DNA from 4 places in the Aneurinibacillus sp. XH2 genome. Region 2 is predicted to be linked to each of the others. Evidence: riboswitches for the same ligand, from Rfam matches in the RefSeq annotation. Region 2 holds a riboswitch; each other region holds the start of a gene.
What was found. Region 2 has a riboswitch for cyclic di-GMP ahead of ACH33_RS18765 (transposase). Riboswitches for the same ligand answer to the same signal wherever they lie in the genome.

Region 1: another riboswitch for cyclic di-GMP. It lies ahead of ACH33_RS08040 (hypothetical protein); the one in region 2 lies ahead of ACH33_RS18765 (transposase).
Region 3: another riboswitch for cyclic di-GMP. It lies ahead of ACH33_RS16730 (methyl-accepting chemotaxis protein); the one in region 2 lies ahead of ACH33_RS18765 (transposase).
Region 4: another riboswitch for cyclic di-GMP. It lies ahead of ACH33_RS09880 (pyridoxal phosphate-dependent decarboxylase family protein); the one in region 2 lies ahead of ACH33_RS18765 (transposase).

Annotation. Positions count from the first base shown of each region.
Region 1 is NZ_CP014140.1:1,617,033-1,622,504, reverse strand. Features, by position in the region: gene ACH33_RS08055 (TetR/AcrR family transcriptional regulator) at 1-275, opposite strand, end outside; partial or broken gene ACH33_RS08050 (metallothiol transferase FosB) at 386-547, opposite strand; gene ACH33_RS20070 (hypothetical protein) at 569-901, shown strand; gene ACH33_RS08045 (glycosyltransferase family 2 protein) at 989-2,335, shown strand; gene ACH33_RS08040 (hypothetical protein) at 2,594-2,908, opposite strand; cyclic di-GMP riboswitch class I at 2,917-3,001, opposite strand; gene ACH33_RS08035 (beta-ketoacyl synthase N-terminal-like domain-containing protein) at 3,403-4,599, shown strand; gene ACH33_RS08030 (sensor histidine kinase) at 4,631-5,472, shown strand, end outside.
Region 2 is NZ_CP014140.1:2,331,846-2,337,317, forward strand. Features, by position in the region: gene glmS (glutamine--fructose-6-phosphate transaminase (isomerizing)) at 1-799, opposite strand, end outside; gene ACH33_RS19390 (hypothetical protein) at 1,390-1,566, opposite strand; gene ACH33_RS11505 (acyltransferase family protein) at 1,732-2,787, shown strand; gene ACH33_RS11510 (hypothetical protein) at 2,879-3,091, opposite strand; gene ACH33_RS18765 (transposase) at 3,318-3,485, opposite strand; cyclic di-GMP riboswitch class I at 3,593-3,685, opposite strand; gene ACH33_RS11515 (S-layer homology domain-containing protein) at 4,038-5,102, shown strand; gene ACH33_RS11520 (DUF4855 domain-containing protein) at 5,127-5,472, opposite strand, start outside.
Region 3 is NZ_CP014140.1:3,374,297-3,379,768, forward strand. Features, by position in the region: gene ACH33_RS16725 (YitT family protein) at 1-54, shown strand, start outside; gene ACH33_RS16730 (methyl-accepting chemotaxis protein) at 919-2,685, opposite strand; cyclic di-GMP riboswitch class I at 3,010-3,097, opposite strand; gene ACH33_RS16735 (DUF3986 family protein) at 3,779-4,057, opposite strand; gene ACH33_RS16740 (hypothetical protein) at 4,877-5,472, shown strand, end outside.
Region 4 is NZ_CP014140.1:1,989,109-1,994,580, reverse strand. Features, by position in the region: gene pdxR (MocR-like pyridoxine biosynthesis transcription factor PdxR) at 1-1,095, opposite strand, end outside; cyclic di-GMP riboswitch class I at 1,501-1,584, shown strand; gene ACH33_RS09880 (pyridoxal phosphate-dependent decarboxylase family protein) at 1,760-3,415, shown strand; gene ACH33_RS09875 (methyl-accepting chemotaxis protein) at 3,408-5,096, shown strand; gene ACH33_RS09870 (MATE family efflux transporter) at 5,451-5,472, shown strand, end outside.

The DNA.
Region 1 (5,472 bases), 710 kb from region 2:
TCATACCGTGCTTTATACTGGCTCAAAAAGTTATACAAACGCTCGTGTAAAGGAATGTTTGCATGACGCGCAAAAAAATGAGTTACAAACTCCGCTTCATCACTAATAACATCCTCGATCACCTTTAGAAAAAGATCGTCTTTTCCTTTAAAATGTGCATAGATCGATGGCTTTTTTATCCCCACCTCATCAGCAATATGTGCAAGGGAAGCCCCTTCATACCCATGTCTGGCAAAATGAGCGAGAGCGACCTTTTTTATGCGATGGATCGTCATCTCCCGTTCACCTCCCTAACGTTCGTTAGTTCATTTTTACACAGATTTTCTAGAAAGTCAACGGACAGAGAATAAAACGTTCTTGTTCCATACTACCGCTGTTCTATCTTTTACAAACCAAAAAATTCCATATGATGCTTTTCACTTCTGTAATAAGATAATCGGTCATTCAAGTTACCTGTGTGAAATTCGAATTTATGTCCATCAGGGTCTGTAAAATAAACGGAACGTTTGTCTTTTTCATCTCTGTCTCTACCCGGAAGAATATTGACGAATACCTCCCAACTAGAATTTTGAATCATTTAGTTTTTCCCTTTTTAATAGTTACGCTAAATCACTCAAAATTCCTGCTTATTAGTGAAATGGCTACGTTCATTCTGCTCCGCTTCTATACAAATCCAAGTACAAAAGCAGCTCGTAAATCAGCACTAATGACCACCACAATCACAAGCGCTTTCTTCTTCGCTGTATATCTCGGTGCTGTAGGCCGCCCCATCTTCCTTAGCGGTTCTGCTGAGCCACAAGTTATGAAAGATAAGGAGTGGGTTTTCTTTTTCAATATAAAGTGGTATGATTATGTATGTTCGCCTTTCTTATGGTTGTTTGATCGTACTTACATCATATAAGAAAATGGCGAATTTTTGTTTTTTCTGATTGAGAATGATTCAACAAGTTCATTAGATAAAAAATAAAGTTTTCCTACAAGAGGTACTATGCATCCAGACATTCATTCTAATACAAATACTAAAACAATAAAAAAAATTTACATTCCTGTAAGTACAAAATTTTGGCTAAGTCATTTTATCGCTTTTTTGTGGATGTGCTTTTCCATTTATATTTCCATGCCTTGGTTAAAGGATTTATCAAGTATTATTTCTTTTCCTTTCGCTCTGCTCATTATTATAGGAATTTCATATATTCCAGGATATATGAATGCTTTTCTTGTTGCAAGCTTAGTCTTTGATCGACAGCCGCCGTTCAAGAATGAGTTTTCCACCGATTCTGTAACCGTTCTAATAGCTGCTTATAATGAAGAAGAAAAAATATTTAATACATTAAGATATCTTTCAAAGCAAGATTATAAAGGTAAAATAACTACGATGATTATTGATAACGGTTCAACTGATAATACTGTTTCCGAAATACTAAAAGCAAAACAGGAACTAGACTTGGATATTGCAATTTTTCACGAAGAGCATCCTGGAAAGTTTCATGCTTTAAACAAAGGACTACAATATGTTACGACTCCATATGTAATTACACTAGATGCAGATACATTATTGCATCCATCCGCTATTCGTTATATCGTAGCCAGAATAAAAAGTAGTTCAGAAGAGATATGTGCAGTGGCAGGCTCTATTCTTGTTAAAAATAGTCGAGATAATATATGGACAAAGATACAGGAATGGGATTATTTTTTAGGAATTGCTTCTATTAAACGGCTTCAGGGTTTATATCAGGGAACACTTGTTGCACAAGGAGCCTATAGCATATACAAAACTTCATGCCTCAAAGAAATCGGGGGATGGCCTAATGCAATCGGTGAGGACATTGTCTTAACATGGAGACTTTTACAAAAAGGGGGGAAAATTTATTTTGAACCATTAGCAGTAGCTTTTACAGAAGTACCTACCAGTTTGAAACACTTTGTTCGTCAACGCTCTCGTTGGGCTAGAGGAATGATTGAAGGGCTAAAGGAAATTAAACCCTGGGAACAACCCCAGCTATATACAAAATACTTAACCTTTATTAATTTGATTATGCCTTATTTGGACTTTGCATACACATTCTTTTGGATTCCTGGCCTTGTTCTTGCATGGTTCGGTTACTATTGGATTGTTGGACCTATGACATTACTCGTTTTACCTCTCACTTTAATAAGCTATAGTTTCCTTTATTTCTTTCAAAAAAAATATGTTTTTACCTCCTTACATTTAAAAGTTCGTAAAAACTTTCTCGGTTTTCTTTTATTTGTTCTTTTTTATCAAATGATTATGTCACCCGTTTCAACATATGGATATATACAAGAAGTGTTCAAACTACAAAGGATATGGAAATAGCAGCTGCATTTCTACAAAAGCACCCAGGACTGAAAGTTTCGCTCTAGATGATAACCGTCTTTATGTGACGGGAAAAAATGAATCATGTAGAAAAAAGATAGCTGTAGCTGATACCGATGGTTATAGAGCAAAGCCTCGCCACCCAAATGGGCAGCGGGGCATTATTATTTTTGCTGCACTCTTCCTCTAAATACCCCGACAATGTTTTAACATGACACTACAGAGAAATCTAATTCCAATGGTAGGCATTCTAACATTTTATCTCAAACTATTTTCGTCTATCATACGCTTAATTCTCTCTTTTGCTTCTTCAATATCCAATTCAACACTACTAATGATATCTAACCAATGTTCCTTCTGTTTTTTCATCGTAAAAAATATGGTTGGTTTTTCATGTTTAAGAATAGTGATTAGTTCTATTATTGGTAATGTTTCCCCAATCGCTTTCTCTCTAAGCAGACCTTTAAAAAAACTAGTAAAGATATAATAATGCTGTGACTCATCATGGTGTTTCTCTAGAAGTTTATAAAAATCCACTATCGCATCAACAACTCGATACATTTTTCTTCTCATATATTCCTCCTGGCAACTGGCTGGCATATCTTAAAGATAGAAGCCCCTATAGTTTTGCGTCCTTATCTTTCAATAAGTTTACCTTTTTCAGCAGGAATATATTATCACTAAAAACAAAGCGATAATAGGTATAAAGACATGCAAAAATTGCACCTATCTGACACGGCCCCTTCGTTTATCTTCTGATACTATCATCATACTCCCCCTATTTCAAAACAGCGCCCATCCAATCAAAAATCAGGCCATTTATCCCCGGATTAATTTAATCAAAGATATAACAGCACCATATACCCCCTAAAGCATTGAGCGGTTAACTCAAAATAGTTTTATGTCTACTTCGTAACATTTATAAACATAGACCATCCTATGCAAATATGTACTCAAGGGGACAAATGGTGAGTGATAAATGGGGTTCCAAATTATCGTTTACTGATCTTATTTTCTTAGATAAAATTTATGTATATTTTATTTAAATTCCAAAGGAGGAATAATATGTGAAAGGGGAGAAAGTCGTTATCACAGGATATGGAATCAAAGTTCCAGGTGGATATAATGTAAATCACTTTGCCGATACTCTTTTAACGGGAAAAAGCGCTCTAGACCTTTACATAGGAGAAGGAACGGAAGGAAAAAATATCGCATTCGGGGTTGTACATGATAGATTAGCAGAAATACAGAATAAAAAGTATAGAAGATACCCTAGGATCAGTCTTCTGGCTATGTCAGCCGCAAAGGAAGCGCTACAAATGACAGGAAATATCCATTTAGATCAATATAAAACAGGAATTTTCCTCGGAACGGCTTTAGGGGGAACCCTAGGATACGATGAGATTGTCGTTCTTGCCCAACAGAATAATCTGAAAGATATGCCTGTCAGTGGATGTGGGATCGTCCATTATCATAGCTTAGCTTCTTCAATAGCAGAGTTTCTAGGGGTAAATGGAGTTACGAGAACCGTAGCCACAGGATGCGCAGCAAGCATTGATGCCATCCAGGATGCCATTATGTATTTGCGTTCTGGCGAGTTAGACATCTGCATCGTAGGGGGGGCCGATGCGCCTATTTCTAAAACAGTGATATATGCCTTCGGAAAAATAAGATGTTTATCACAAGACAAAGAGCTACATATGATGGGCGTTCCATTTTCAAAAAAGAGCGGAGGATTTGTCATCGCTGAAGGAGCAAGCGTATTAGTGCTTGAAAGAGAATCGAGCGCTCTGAAAAGGGGAACAAAGATTTTAGGTGTCATTGACGAGGTCAGTACATCAAACGATGGAAAAGGAATATTTTTTTCAGACAGCGAAGGGAAACATTTGCTTCGTGATTTAGAAAAGGTAACTAAACATAGAAAGCCTACATATGTCAATAGCCAGGCACTTGGAATGAAAGAAAACGATAGGATTGAAGCTATCAACCATATGCAGTTGTTTGGTAAAGATGTTCCCATTACTTCTATAAAAAGTATAACCGGTCATACGTTTGGAGCAAGTGCAGGAGCACAAATGATTTCTTCTCTTATTGGAATGGAACGGAATTTCATTCCTAGTACAGTGAATGCGGTTCGAGAGGATTATCCGGAACTGTCTATTGTATATGATACCATTCAAACGGAAGTTGACAGTTTTGTTGTTACTTCTCATGGATACGGTGGAAATAATGCTGCTATTTTCATCTCTAAATACCCATTTTAAAAAATTCATACTTACTGAGGAAGGAAAACGAATGATTGAAACACATAAGGATAAAGAAAAATTGTTGTATTTAATTATCGAAAAAGTTCCAAACATGATCGAAGCGCATATTCAAAATATGCTACAAAAAACAGAAAACTTCCATAAAGTTATTGAAGACCTTGAAGCCTATAGAACTTCTTTATATTCAATATATACTACTGTGGCGAGAATATTATTTAAAGAGAATGAGGAATATATAGAAGCGCTACAACAGCTGGAGAAAACAGGCTATGAAGTAGGGCTTTATTTTGGAGAAGTAAAAGAAATGAATCGAGAAACATTCCTCCAGCTAACACATAGTATTCGAATACATTCTTTTGATTATGTTTGTTCTTTAATTAATGTTCATCTCTCCAAGCCAGAAGAACGCTCTTTTCTGATCTCTAGGCTTTTTGAAATTCTAAATGCGAGATTTAACAGTTGTGTCAACGGCTTCCTTTCTGCAAAAGATAAACAAATCCATTATTTGCATAATCAAAAACTATCAATTATGGGGCAAATGGCAGCGGGCATGGCTCATGAAATCAGAAATCCGCTTTGCAGTATTAAAGGTTTTCAACAACTGATGAAACGAATGGTCCTTAATAAAACAGCAAATACAAATAATTTTTTGAATTACATCGATATTTGCATTAACGAAATTACAAAAATCGAAAACCTGGTGTATGATTTCCTTTTGTTAGCGCGTAAAGGAGACAGTAGAAAAAGAAGCTGGGAAAAAGTAAATATCAATCAAATTTTCCAAAAAATTCATGCGTTAGCTGCATGCTTTGCATTAGAAAAGAACGTTACTCTTCATTTATCTCTGCCATCAACTACTCTTTTCACCTA
Region 2 (5,472 bases):
TATCCTCCAATGCTTTCGGCTGATCGAAAATCTCCTTCATCATATAATGTTTGTAATCGTGCAACAGCACATCATAAACCGTTTCGTCCGCCAGCGAATAGTGCGGCGTCACTTCTGTTCCGTCCAGCCGCTTTACCGTCGCTTTGCCCGGTGTCAAAATCGCAATTTCTCCGTTTTTAATTGGATAAATCTCCCTTGTGTACGGCAATAGGGCGGGAATATCCGAAGCCAAAAACGCTTCCTTCCTGCCCACTCCGAGCACGAGCGGATTATCCTGAGAGACAGCGATAATGGTATCCGGCTGCGCTTCGGACATAATGGCAAGCGCAAACGAACCCTTCAGCATAGGTAACACTTTCCGTACCGTCTCCTCTAGGTCACCTGTATCGTATTCTTCCAGCAAATGTGGAATTACTTCTGTGTCCGTTTCTGTTTTAAATGTATGCCCCTGTGCCATAAGAGAGCGCCTTACTTGCGGATAGTTCTCGATAATACCGTTATGTACGACCACGAAACGGCGATCGCAGCCGGTCAAAGGATGGGAGTTCGCTTCCGAAGGTTTGCCATGCGTCGCCCAGCGCGTATGGCCGATGCCAATCGTACCGTGCATAACGGGCTCACGCAGCAAATGCGCGCGCAAATCTTTAACCCGGCCCACCGTTTTCCGAATCTCGACATGCTGCTGGTTGGAAATCGCAATACCTGCTGAATCATATCCTCGATAATCGAGCGTATCCAAGCAATCCAGCAAAATCGGCACAGCACTCCGGTTTCCCAAAAAACCCACAATGCCACTCATACGTTTCCATCCTTTCCTTTGTGCCTCGTCTTTCCATTATACCGGATTCAAAACACTGAATCTAGCGAATGAAACTACTTATGTCAAGAATTCTCACATAAAAACTAAGGATGTGTGAACGAAAAAAGCGCCCGAAGTGAAAAGAACAGGCGCATTTTTTGGAGTCAAAGCCTATATATTCACATTCTTTTTTCGTAAATAGAAAAATAGGGCGGGAACCGCTCCAAGCAATAAACATACGATCAAAAACACCATTCCGCTCATGACGATAACATTGTAATCCATACAGCAGCGACCTCCTTTGATTTATGACTTAAGCAGCTACCGTATATGGCCATATACATTAGAATTGATACATACGTATTCTTTTACGGTTCGAAGGAAAAGCCAAGGGGATAACCCACAATACAAATGTCAATATATCAACCAAAATATATAGCTTTCTCAAAAGAAGTATGCATCTATATTGTAAAAACTACATATTAAAGATGAGTTACAAAATTATGATCAAACTATGATCTTGCCACCTTTTTAACGACAAAAAATGACTTTTTCAGCAAAAAGCTCCGATAAAGCTGAAGCTTACATTTTTATTCATGGCGCGGATATTTGCTTTGCGACTCACCGCCTGGCTGCCGTTTATCGAGACGTACCGCCTGAGTATCGGTATAGCTAGCAAATTCGCTATCCTGTTTTCCAGGCGTCGCTTGATTGCTTTGTTGTCGCTTATGATCCAACGTTATATTGTATTTCACTCTTTTGGACATAATAGCCACCTCCTTCTATAGCTTGTCCTTTCCTCCTGCCATTATTCTCATTGTATAATTGTATAATTTTCCATCTTTTATGAATTTTTTATTGACTTAACATAAAATGTTTGTATAATCTGAGCATAGATAAGCGTAGAGCACTTAAAATCCGGAGGAATTTTTATGTATTCAGATAAAAGACTTTTCTCTTCACTGTTTTTGATGCAACTGCTTTCTTCATTTCTTGTACTTGCCGGTCATTACACTGCGGATGTCGACGATTACATTGAGTGGACATTCTGGGAGACAACTTTGAACCAGATTAGCCGTTACGGGACAGTGATTTTAGCAATTATTACTGGTTTTTTTACTGCACACAGTCTGGATGGAAAAAAATTTTCAGGCACACGCTTTTTTAAAGGAAAGCTAAAATACATCTATTTTCCTTTTCTGTTTGCCAGTGTGCTGTACTTTATTATTATGAAAAAGGGCATACCGACAAACGAAAAAGACTGGCAGGATGTTTTGACCGGTCAAACCGCAGGGCACCTGTACTTTATTTTTATGCTTTGCCAGTATTATGTATTCGCTTATCTTTTCCGCCGCTTAATTATGAAGAAAAACATTCTGTTGGTTATCACCCTTTTCTTTGTCATACAATATATGTATATTCATATAATTGCACATGGCTGGTTTGGTCTAGGTATACGTCATTTTTTACCGACTTGGATTTTTACATTGTATTTAGGACACTTACTGTACTGGTATCGTAAACCGATGTTTATGTTTATGGAAAAGCATAAAATTGTTCTTATTGGATTATTGGTTCTATCCGGATTTACTATGTACTTTTTCGTTATGTCATCTAAACTATATACAGCTAACCATCTAATATTTGTCTTAGCAACATTTGCGCTGCTCGTCTCCAGCGCGGCGATATTGCATTATATTGTGGATGCGTTGCACCTGCGCTTTCAGAAAGGTTTAACATTCTATATCTATTTACTACATCCAGCATTTATTATATACGCTAACAAGTTTATGGAAACGAACTTTACCATTGAATGGATTTTTCATCACAAAGCTATATCCGCGCTGTATATGCTGAGCATCTATGCAGTTACATTCGCTGTGTCGGCGATTTGTGCCCAATTGGTAAACCGCGGTTTCAGCTGGCTGACAAGCCAAAAACAAAAAAAAGCCACAAATGCAATTGGTGCGAGGAAACTTGATGGATAGACGATGCGCCACAAAACAAATCCTCCTGGAAAATTGCAGGAGGATTTGTTTTGTCGTACATTCTACACCCAAAGCAGGGCATTCGCCGTTTTTAATGAAATCTAATTTGCATCCCGTCTTCTATCCCATCGTCTATTTCGTAATGGTTTTCTGTTAAATATTCCTGAAACATTGTGTGCAACTGCCGTTCAATGAGACGATTGTTCTCCACCATTAATGCCTGCACAGCTTCTTTCATTTCTTCGATCGTAAAAGCGGCGGAAAGCCGTTCCGCGATTTGCTTGTTCGTAAGTCCAATGGCCACGGCTATCACCTCCGTTTTTACTGTACCCGAATCACATAAGAACCATCCGTGTTTTTATTAATACGTAGTATTTTAATACTTTAAACAACAGAAAATAAAAAGTTCTCCCCCTTGAGAGAACTTTTTATCATATAAGCAAAAAATAATGAATAGAACTAAAAATTCAGATAATACCATTGGAGTCCATTTTTTCAAAAAGCCAAAAGACAACGTGCGTGTTTATCCGCTATTTATTTTGCGCCAGTGAATATTTTCCTTCCTTAAATTCGCGAACCCAGCGATAAATGATGCGGGAGTTTAAGCGATGTCTACGCGCGACTATACTTAAACTTTCTACCTCTAAAGCCTCTTTCACTACTTGATGTTTGAATTGGATAGAATATTGTCGTTTCATCTTTCGTCTCCTTTTTGTGTTTTTTTGAAAAGAAAATAAAAAAGGGCTCTTTCGTGCGCGAAACAGCCGTGGTTATATGCCTATTCATTTATTTATAACCCCAGCTTTTCGGCAACCCGGCTGCCATGGTTTATGCCAGCATAAACGGTAGGCCCGTGGCTTTGCGTCCCCACTTTTCAGTGGGTTTGCCATTATCGAAGCATGCATTTATATAACTTTACAGTCATTTATTACTATAACAAATTTATCAGTATTTGTCGATTATCATAGCTATAATGTTAAAAAAAATTAATATTATAGGCCTTATAGTCCAAAGTATGCATAAAAAAGATAGAATTGCAAGGAGAGGAAATGAATATTTTCTCTCATATTTTTTTTCATCCACACATATGACATAATTGCTCTTTGCAAAACATGTTTTGGTGTAGGGCCAAATATAAGGTAAAATATATAGAAAGTGGAGGAAAATAAGGTTGAAACAAACATTGGAATATATGAAGAGCCTAATATATGAATGCAACATATTTAGTACATAGAAAGGGAGAAGAGAAGATGACAACGCAAACAAACAAGATAAAGCTAAAAACCACCGCACTTATTCTCGCAGCTGGTATCATGGCTGCTTCCGCGCCTCCGGCCTACGCGCTGGACGCATCTGGTATATTTACCGACGTGCCGCGCGACCATTGGGCCTGGAAAAATGGAACCCTTCCCTGGGCGGCACAGGCCGGAATACTGAATGAAAAGCAGACCGAAACCTTTAATCCCGGCGAAGTGATTACAGAAGCTGAGTTTCTTACGATGATGATGCGCCTATTCCCTGACACGCGGGACAAGCTGGGAACAGGAACAACAGAGGAAGTATACGCGCTCGCGCGTGAATATAATCTTCCGGCAGCAGGCATAAACGATCCGGCCAAACGCGCTGACGCGCTGACACGTATCCAAGTTGCGCGCCTTTTCTCCGCTGCCGGCGGCCACCATTACGATGACGAAGGCGCTATCGCTTACATGTATGAGCACGGCATTACGAAAGGCATGGATGGTGAATCAACCATCGCAGGATACGGAAGTTCCCAAAAAGTCAGCCGAGTGGAAGCGGTTCAATTTCTAAAAATGGCCCACGACACTGGCATCGCATCCACCATGCAAAAAATGCCGGAACAACCGTCTTACAATCCTGCTGTCACCCGTTTCATTAGCAGCAGCCCTGAAACAGTAGTCGCAAACTTGCACAAAGCACAAAATGCTATCCTTCCCAAGCGGGGCCAAATTCGAGATTACAATGCGATCAATTTCTGGGCAAAACGTTTATATGAAACGTTTCAAAAAATAGAAGTGACGCATGACGGGACATTGCGCATCTACCTGCCTTCCCTTTCGGAACATCAAACGCTTATTTATCATGTTGCTTCAGACAAATGGTACAGCGGAGAAATTGCCGGAAATGCCCGGTCAAACGTACCTGCTTATCTGGAATTTCCAGCAAGCGCCGATTGGAGCGTTATGCTTATGGCCAAAGATCAAGGTACGATTGTCGGGGATATGTACTATGACACAGCTTCACAAACAATTGAAATCAACAACATTGTGATCCAAAAACACGTAAAAAAATAAGAGGGCCCATCGCCCTCTTTCTTTTTATTCTTCTTGTGACGGTGATAAAAGGTAGGCAAGTAGCTTTTCTTTCACATAGCCAAGTTTTTGTGAATTCCCATCATGGAAAAAGGCATCGATCGCTCCTTCCCCATCGTATACAAACACGCTTGGGTGTTCCGCACCCACAAGGCGACCTAGGTCAAGATACTCGTTTAATGCTCGCACGTATTTCGGATCCTCAAGCAGCTTCCAGTTCCACTCCAGCATCGTACCGGCTCCTGTTTGCCGAGCAATCGTATTTGTCTCTCCTAGCATATCCATGCCTGTGAAATTGTCTTTGCTGAAGTAATGGTTCGGCTGCATCCAGGCGAAGTCAAATCCGAGCGTT
Region 3 (5,472 bases), 1.0 Mb from region 2:
TTCGTTATTATATCCAATTCTATAGAAGTATTGGGCGAAGGATTCAAGCGCTAATCCACTCCTCTTATCATTTCTAATTTTGTTATTCGAAGGTTGAAAAGTTACTAACCATTAAAAAAGGGGCTGTCCTAAAAATAATGGGCCAACCCCTTTCATATTTACGAATTCATGTGACTAAACGCCCCTTCATTCATTGAGGGGATAAAAATCGCTTGGCTCAAAATCCCGGTATAGGATGGTAAGAAGAAACATAATATCATTTATCTATCCTCTCACCATAAAATCGACATCGAAATATCAACTACAGCCAAAAAAAAAGAGTATGCTCCATTTCTACTCTTTACTTTTTATCATTTTATATCCTAACCATGTTATAACAAATGTAGCCACCATCAAAACAGTAAAAACTATCAAGAATATGCCATCGAAAGTTTCCGTATTCATGGATCGTTCCTCCTTAATCAAATCAATCTCCTATTTATTTTAATTCAAAATTTCGATATCTTTATGAGACTTTTATGAATAATTATTGAAATATGTTGAGGTTCACGGTTAGTGATAGCAAACAAAAAGTCCGAGCACGCCGGGTTTCATGGTTTGTGTTTGCTATTCATTTTTTAGTGACTTAGACGCTCCAAATAAAACCGCCACTCCAGAAACAAGACAAACAGCAAGTAAAACTATATATCCCATGTTCACATTCTCCTTATACTAGATAATCATTTTCATATTAACATAGTATTAATAATGCTTTTGTGAATAATTATTGAACGATCCAAAAATCCCCGCCAAACATTTAATAATTTGGCGGGGATGCTGGTATGGGATCATCTGAGCCATTTACTTACCTGTTTTCTCTTCATTCTGACATTTCGTTTGGCAGCTTGCTTGAATTCTAAAAGAAACTGTAAAATTCAATTATAATTTGAATTTATCTACAGACAATTGCAATTCCTGCGCAAGATTTCTAAGAGTAATAGTGAAACTTGACAATTCATCTATTAGAGAGGATTGTTTTTCAATAGCTGATGCGATATTTTCTGAACCAACGGCTACTTCTTTGGCTACCCCAGCCATTTCCTGTATAGAAGCCGTTACCTGTTCTGCTCCTGCAGATAATTGCTGGGAAGCTGCTGACACTTCCTGGATTTGATTGTTCACATGTTGGAAGGCTATTCTAATACTCTCTAAAGATTTGCCCGCCTCATTGATAACCGCCATTCCAGACTCAACTTCCTCCGCTTCTTTCTGCATACCAGATATAACTTTACGAGTATGCTCCTGCATTTGCTTAATAAACCCAGTAATCCCCTCTGCCGATTTTTTCGATTGTTCAGCAAGTTTCCTTACTTCATCTGCTACAACCGCAAAACCTTTTCCATGTTCTCCAGCACGCGCTGCCTCAATAGCCGCATTTAAGGATAATAAATTTGTTTGTTCTGTAATCTCCGTAATTACATCTGTAATTCTCTCAATTTCCTTAGAATGGTCCTCTAGTTTTTTAACCAACGAAGTCGTATCATCAACTGATTTGCTAATAGATTGCATCTGTTGAATTGCCTTGGATAGCGCTTCATTTCCATTTTCCACTTCTTTCACCGAGCTTTCAGATGTTTCCGCCACTCTAGAGGATGAATCAGCAATACGTTCAATTCCTATGGCTGTTTCCTCCATCGTACTTGCCACCTCTTCCGCTGTTTGAGAAGAGGCTTCTGCTCCTTGGTTCAGCCCCTCAACAGTGATAGCAATTTGCTTGCTGGCTTCATCTGTTTGTTCCATATTTTTTATTAGTTGTTCCGATAAAGCAATAACATGCATACTGGCGTCATTTACTTTTTTGATAATGCCTTTTAGGCCTGTTACCATTTCATTAATCGCATTAGCAAGTTCTCCTATCTCGTCTTGAGACTTTGTATCAATCGTCTTTACCGTTAAGTCTCCTTCACTTATCTTTTTCGCTATACTACTAACATACAAAATAAGTTTGATTTTTTTATTAAATAACCATATAAATACACCCATACAAATTAGTGAAAATAAAGCAATACCTCCGGCTATAACCCCTTTTATAAGAGGAAGAGAGCCATAAAATTCTTCTGGATATACAGCAATACCAAGTGTCCATCCCCAAGGTTTGTAATACTCTACATAACTCATTTGTGGTCGTTCTTTAGCCTCGTCTTGATTTTTCCACGTATAGGTTAATAACCGTTCGTTAGGATCGCTATTTTTACCAGCTTTCACAAGATCTTGTATCAAATAAGAACCATCTTCAAGCTTGAAATCCTTTTGATTTTGTCCTTCATATCCTAGCGGGTGCATAACTGCAATGTAATTGTCATCATAAGCCCACATATAGCCTTCTTTTTTATAGATAAAATGCGATTTACTTAAATCCCGCTTTTTCTTATCTTCTAACAACGGACCGTTGATATAATCCTTTGCTCTGTTTTGGGCTTCTTCCAATGTAAGATGGCCATTTTTAACTTCTTCATCCATTACCTGAATTATCGTGATTGCACCATCAACAATTTGATGTAAATGCTCAATACCTGCTTTCTCAAGTTCGCTTTTTGCAGAGTAATAAGTAACAACACCTACCAGAGAGCTTGAAATCATGATTGAAATGGTTACTGCTATTATTAATTTCCATCTTATACTAAAAATAATTTTCCTTTTTATCATAGTAATATCCTCCTTTTATAAAGACTGTTTTACCTTCCTTATATTTGCGTATCGAGCGATATATTGTCTTACTATTTAATTGATGTTTCCTAGCTACCAAACTGAACGTATATCTGTCTATTCCTTCACTAATTACTATGTACTGAATGCTAAATCTCACTCCCTTTCATTATGACTCTATATTGATAAACAAACTACATAAATACGATACGAAAGCTAGGCTTATCGCTACTTATGTAAAAAACAGAAAAGGCCATACCGCTCCCTAAGATTACCGAATGCGGAATAGCCTTTTTTTAAATTCATCAAACTTTTTAAAAAGATTTCGGTAACCCGGCTGTCATCATTCACATTGAACCTTAGACCCGTGGCTTTGCGTCCTTATCTTTCGATAAGTTTGCCTTTATCGTTAAATTAAGTTTTGCAGTTAATTAGCACTTATATCTCTTATATTATAGTCATAAAGTTCCATTACTTCAATACTGTAATAACATAAATTATATCTAATTATTCATATTGTTTTATTAATAAAATAAAATTTAAAAAAAAGGGGGGGCAAAACACTATTTTCTAAACGTTTGGTCAACTATAAAAAAAAGAAAGCCCTTGAAAAATCAAGGAGTTTGACGTTTGCTACTATCTGCATTCCAAGCAATACCCGTAAATTTCAAATTTAGAGAACAGATGAAATGCGGGTGAAACGTAGTTTATGAGCCTGCGAAAATCCTTGATTTTAAAGCTATTTAACATAACACGCAAGAAGTCCCCTTCCTTCACGCCTCCGGCGTAGGTGGGGGATGAATCGCGTGTTATGTTAAAAGTAAAAATGAAACAAATTTATTTTTAAAAATAAAAAGCAGTAGGCTGATCAGCTTACTGCTATAGTAACATGTAAAGGGGAATTCTAATTGTTCCTTCTTCTTTTAGAAACGTATCAGATGGAACCAAAAGTGTAAAATTATTCTCCAATAAAAAACCGATGATTCCTTAATGTAGGAAAAATCAATTTTTTAATTCCACAAATTGCATTGTCATATATTTCCTGTATTTTTCTGCCGGGACCCCTATTTACAAGGATACATATCTACAAAATTCAAATAATTTGGTTTTTTAACAGCCACTCTTTTAATTTTATACTCCCCTCTTCGTAGCTTATATCCTTTTGAATGATAGAAAAAGCATAGTAACCAAAAGGATCAATTTTAGGAGAATTAGTTAAACTTTTATTCACCAATATACTATTTTCTTCAAAATTTATATAAACATCCCAAATATCTGCATCTTTCTTTTTAAAAGCTATAACTTCTATGTCATAATTTTCATCTTGATATCCAATATGTAAATGGATATTATGGTCATATTGATCAGACAATATTACCACTCGCCTCTCCTAAAATATCACATGATGTTCCTTCATATCTGGTGCTACATGATAATGTAAAACATAAGGTCCCCCGGCCTTTATTGGATAATAATCTAGTCTAAATATTGGTTGACCGGTTTTTTTAACTCTTACCTGTATAATCCTCCCACCACCTCCTGGACCATCTATAGTATATTCATTAGCAGCATCTAAAGCTTTTTGAACATAGGGCTTAGCAACGTTCTATGCTTGTTCAGCCGCTTATTTACCTACTTTTTCTAATAATACTCTTAAAGCGTTTGCTACTACTGGAGCAACTGCGGCTCGAACCTCATTGTTATCTTTTTGTTTATCTTCTAATTCTCTCTCTAATTGCTGAAAAACTGGGTCCTCAACCAGAAATGTAAATTCTTCTTCAAATGACTTAATCTCCTTGTTAGTAACAGTTATAGACTCATCCTGATTTCATAGCCATAGCAGGCGAAACTGTTCCTAACAATAAACTAAAACATAAAACAAAACTCAATACTTTTGATGCTATTTTAAATCCCATACTTATACCACTTTCCATGGTTATATAGACTCTTAACTCGTCCCTAAAAATTCATGCTTTAAAAACTTAGATGGTGTTGCAAAACTTATAATCGCTGAATGGTAAAGGGTAAATATAATCAATTATGCATAATCCTATAATTTGTAAAAATAGGTCTATGAATTAGGTGGAAAATATTTTAAATTGTTAATATATGTATATATTGGGCGATGCATGCATTATATGTAACTTATTTCCTTTACGTCCGACTCAAAAAAAGAAAGAGTGAAGACGAAGTGTTTGGATCGTTAAAAAATATATATGATATGTATAGGCTCGGAAAAAGTGTTGTGAACTCAAAAAGTTTTCAAAAATCACTCAACAGAGCGGAAAAAGAATATCAAAAGAGAAGGAAAAAGCAGGAGGAAAAATTAAAAAGAACAAAGGCTGGAAGAAGGCAATTAAAAGAAATAAAAGCTTATGAAAAAGCTACAAAACAATTGTGGAAAGGGTTCACTCAGTCCTTTCAGACCTTAGGTAAGGTATGCACTTCCGCTAGAAAACTCGCAACCAACCTATTGCCCATTGAACAGATTTACAAATTAAAGAAGATCATGAAGGCTGAGGTGATAAAGAAACAAAATTCCGCTATTAAAAAGTTGCAGAAGCCAAAATCCATTCAAAAACCAAAATCAGTCTCCCCATCACCTCCACCAAAGCGTAGTATGATGGATGATCTGGTAGTTGGATTAAAGAAGTTTGGAAGAGAGTTCAAACCTGCTTTTTCTCACGGAGCCAAAGAGCTTGCTACGCTTTCAAATTATAAACCCTTAACCAGGGAATTAGTTGGAAAAGAGAATTTTGACGCATTAACAGACAATAAATGGACGAT
Region 4 (5,472 bases), 340 kb from region 2:
CGCTTTTTGCGTCAATAGCGGGCTGCCAAGATCCATATTGCCTTTAGCTGCGACCAATCTATGAAAAATTGTGCCAGAAGCGACCAGCACGCCAATCCGGCAACCGGGAGCGAGTATTTTACTAAGGCCTTTCAAATAAATCACATGGCCGAGCGGGTCCATGCTTTTTAGCGAAGACGGGGGCTTATTCTCATAATAAATTTCGCTCCACGGATCATCCTCTAGGATGATGCTCTGTGTCTCATAGGCAATGTCAAGCAACTGGCGTCGTCGCTCGATACTCATCACCGTTCCGGTTGGATTATGAAAGGTTGGCATCGTATAAATAAGCTTTGGCTTGTATTTCTCACATAGCGCCGCCAGCATATCTACTCGCATTCCATCCTTATCTACAGGCACGGGAAGAATGGTAGCCCCGCGCCAGCGGAATACATCAATCGCCGCAGGGTAGGTAGGCGCCTCGGTAATGACGATATCCCCTGGGCCGACAAACGTCCGAGCCACGAGATCAATGCCCTGTTGTGTTCCATTCGTAATTAAAATTTCTTCCGGTGTTACTTGAATTTGCTTATCCCGTAAATAAACAGTTAGTTCTTGACGCAGCGGCAAGTCACCCTGAACGTCGCTGTACGTGGAAAGAATTCTCGGCTCCTCAGCAAGAATGCGCTGAATTTCTTTTTCCAAGTACCGGTTTGGCAAAAGCCCAGGGTCAATCGTAGAAGAAAAAAATTCATAGCGGGCCGATACCTGGTGATAGCGTGAAAACTGCGCTCGTGGCAAATAGTCGGGAACCGACAGTTGCCAATCAAACGGCGACTCTTTTTTTGGCAGCTCTTTTTTCGGCGTTGTATCCGCCGCTTTTGTCCGTACAAATGTGCCTTTTCCTTGAATACGTATAATATATCCATCTTCTTCAAGCGCATCATACGCTTGAACGACTGTCATGAAACTTACATGAATCTGTTTAGCCAGCGCACGGACAGAAGGGAGACGTGTGCCTTCTTCCAACAACTCCGACTGGATACGGTCCACAATCGCTTGATAAATTTGCTTGGCCAACGGAACAGGAAGCTGCCGGTTCACTTTTATTTGCATAACGGATAACTCCTTATTAAGTGTTATATAAAGATATACTGTTATATAAGCATAACATAATCATCAGTTTTATAGAAAGTGCTCCTTCGTTCAATATTTATAGCCTTTCCATCGTAATCAAAGCAGCCATTCCCATCCACGGAATGGCTTTATTGTTATGTGAGTAAATAATAAAAGGTTATGAATAAAAAATGTATGGATGTTATCTTTTTTATTTTTTCTGTTCTCCGTTTTGATAAGCCGCGATGAACTTAGGAAATCTCCCGAAATAACTAGTACTTTTATGAGCTTCTCTTCATATTCACAAGATACGGTTTAATATTTTTAATAATACAAAAACAGGAAAGATGGTTGATTTATAAAGTTATATTAGTAAAATAATCCTGGTAGAACCAACCTATTCTAATCTGAAAAAGGCAAATCTATCGAAAGGTAGAGACGTAAAGCCAAGGGTCTAAGGTTGCAAAACTATGACAGCCGGTTGCCAAAATTGTAGCGCACATAAGTGTCGTTCGTAAAAGCATTCTATCATCTTGTCAAAGGTTTACAAATCGGGTGTACTGCATATTGGCACAGGCTATTCCAAAGAATATGGATGGCCTTTTTCTTTTAGTATTAAAAAAATAAGAAAATCAAGCAAAGGGAATGGGGGATAAACATGAAGATGAAAGACATACAAGCTTTGTTTCCAAGCGAAGATGGAAACAAAGAACGTCGGCAGGTGCTACTTCAATTCATGCAAAACATTGTGGAGGGGCTTGATCGCCTGAAAGACCCACAACGCGCAACACTAGGATCGATGCAGGAGAGGACAGGAGAGTTTTACAAGGATATTATAGACTGCGCGCAGGTTCCAGAGCGCGGAATAGCATTGGATAAAGTCGTTGAAGAACTTCTCGGGTTAGCCAAAGGACATCCGTATCATACAAGAAATTTCGTAAGTAATGTATTGCCTATGGCAAGTATTCCAGGTATTCTGGGCTCTTTACTTACTACATTGTTAAATGGCAACAATTTATGGGATGTATACGGACCGGCTGGCGCGGAGGCAGAAGTAAAAGTCATCGCCATGATGTCCAAACTGGCGGGTTATGACGCTACAAAATCATGGGGATACACGACATGGGGCGGGCAAGGAGCCGTATTCTCAGGGCTGCGCCTCGCTATCGCCAAGCAATTCCCGGATGCTAAAGAAAAGGGCGTGCCTGGCAATTTGTACTGCTTTGCTTCAGAAAACGCGCATTATAGCCTTTTTAAATCCATGGAGGCGACCGGCATCGGCAGTAACCATTTGATTACGGTCAAAGCCGATCCGCTAACGCACGCTATGAATACAGATGATTTGCGCGAAAAAATGGAACGTGTTATTCAGCAGGGAGGTATCCCCATATACATCGTCGCCACGACAGGGGCCACGGATTCATTCGGAATTGACGATATAAAAGCGATTAAAGAAACAGCCGATGCAATTACGAATCGATACGGGCTCCATCCGGCGCATATCCACGCCGATTCGGCGCTAGGCGGATTCTATTGCCTGTTTAACGACTACGATTTTGCGCGCAATCCGCTTCAACTCGAACAGCCTTTGTGCGAGAACTTACTGCAAATCCGCGAAAAAATGCAGCATTTACATCTGGCTGACAGTCTCTGCTTCGATTTTCAAAAGCTCGGACAAACGCCGTATCTTACGAGCCTGTTCCTTGTGAAAAACGGAAAAGATATTGGGCTGCTTGATTTGCATGAGTTCGAAACACCATATGTGGGCAACCGGGGCTATGGCAGTTATCACACAAGCTACACGCTGGAATGCTCGCGTATGGCCAGTTCGATCGCGATATACGCGGCACTGTTGGCGTTCGGCGTGGATGGCTACCGCCAAATCCTTGCCAATTATGTGCGGGTGAATATGGCGTTCCGCGACAGGCTATTGGCCCGTTTTTCGAATGTGGCTGTTACAAATGAGAATAATCCTGGACCGATTACGACTTTCCGGTTTTATCCAGAACAGGCGGAGTGGCACAAAGAAAGAGCAGGGAAACTTACAGGCAAGCAGATTAAACAGAACAACGAATGGAACTACCCAATATTTGAAGAATTAGGCAAACACCGTGAGCACGTGTTTTTCGGCGATACAACAAGGCAATGCTTAGTCGATGCATCCGATGTTTCAGAACGTGTACCTGTTTACGCTGCTAAGTTTTTTTCGATTTCTCCTTATACAACGGTAGAAACGTTGGACGAAATTGTTGAATTTTTGGCGAAACGTGTGGCATGCGTAGACACAATGCGAAATGCGAGGGAAAAGACCTATGTTTAAAACAAAAAGCTCCCTCGGTAAAAAAATTACCGCCTATTTTGCAGGTTGCATTCTCGTATTATCTATCATCTTCAGCTTTGTTTCTTATGAGCTTTCCATGTGGATTGTTAATCAATACGTTTTGCCCCAGTTCGAGAACACGCTGCAAACCAATATCCGGGAACTTGAGCGGAATTTGGACAAGACGCTGGCTACTCGTTCGGACGCAGGCTCAGACTCGGCCTATGCTAGCCTGCTGGCTTTCTTAAATGAACAAAAACAGGACATGGGTGCCGAATATGTGTATGTGCTCGGAAAAAAAGATAAAGCCTATATCGTTGCGCTGAGCGGAGCCGCTGAAAAACGAAACGCGGACTACACGTTCACCGCAGGGATGGAAAGAGCGTTTGACAACCCGGGAACCGTGCAGTTTAGCGAGGTATACGAGGACAGCTATGGTGTACATAAATCGGTCTTCACCCGTCTTGCGGGAACGGATATGATCATCGGCATTGATATGAACGCAGAGTTTGTCAAGAAGTTGAATCGCTACATTATTGGTATTAGCATCTTGCTTACACTGGCACTTATCGTTTTCGGTTTTGCCGCTGGCTATTCGATAGCGAGAAAAATCATAAAACCGATACAGCTCCTCGTCCAACATACACAAAAAGTGGCAGCTGGCGATTTGCGCGATGAAATAAAAATTGCAAACAACGATGAACTTGGGCAGCTTGCGACCAGCTTTAACCATATGAGCCAGCAGCTTAAAGATATGATTTCACAATTGTCGGCTACATCAAACCATGTGGTGGATTCATCCGAGACCTTATCCGCCAACGCGCAACTGACAACGGAGATGGCACACCAAATGGTAGCGGCGACTGAAGAAATTGTATCTGGCAACCAAACAGTGTCGCAAGCTGCGGAAGAGAACGCACAAGCTATGGGAGAAATCGCCTCGGGCATCCAGCACATTAGCGAATCAGCTGTTGCTGTTGCCGAACAATCCGTCAAAGCGGCACAGGAAGCGAATGACGGTAACGATCGGATTCAAAAAGCCGTATTGCAAATGGATTCGATTTCCGCTTCACTTTCCCATTCGACGGTACTTGTAAAGCAAACAAACGAGCGCACAAACCAAATTGGCCATGTAGTGGAATTGATTACGAGCATAGCCGATCAAATTAATCTACTCGCGCTTAATGCAGCGATTGAGGCGGCCCGCGCTGGAGAATATGGCCGCGGATTCGCGGTAGTAGCGGACGAAGTGCGCAAGCTTGCCGAACAATCGGCCGCTTCTGCAAGCAAAATTGCAGGCTCATTGCATGCCATTTGCGAAGATTCGATTAAATCAGTGGAAGCGATGAATCAGATGGCGGCGGAAGTACAGGCCGGAACAGAGGTCGTAAATGAAGCTGGTCAAGCGTTTGAAAATATTCTCAGTCTCATCGACGATATTTCACAAAAAATCCAGGCGGTTTCCGCTGTAACACAACAGGTATCCGCAAGTGCTCAGCAAGTATCTGCATCGGCGGAAGAAACGGTACAGATCGCCTCGGAATCCCTTGAGAATACAAGAAAAATAGCAGCTAGCTCCCAGGAGCAGTTAGCGTCAATGGAAGAGAGCGCAAATGCTATCAAAGAACTGCAAGCACGGGCCCATTCATTGCAAAGCAAGCTCGGCAACTTCAAAATTTAGCAGGAGGAAGAAGAAGGTGTCCCAGAGGTGATGGGGCACCCTTTTTTCCTGCTTTAGAAATGATCCCTTGATAAATAGAAAGCCTATTATTCCTATGTAAATATTTCTAAAAAATAAAATAAATAGTATATATAGAAAGTATTGATTAAATGCATTGTAATGGTTATAATGAAATCGCTTGATCTAAAAAGGAATGGGAAAGTACATAAGTAAAAAAGTAAGGAAAGGGCATATTTCGTTTTATGCTCTTTTTTCGTGCGTAAAAGGTTTTGATTTACAGTATTTGTTATTGTGTGATATTGTATCATTGTTTATTTTGCGACATTCCAAAAAATAAACATAGGAGAAAAAAAGATGAGAGAAACATATTCTGTAA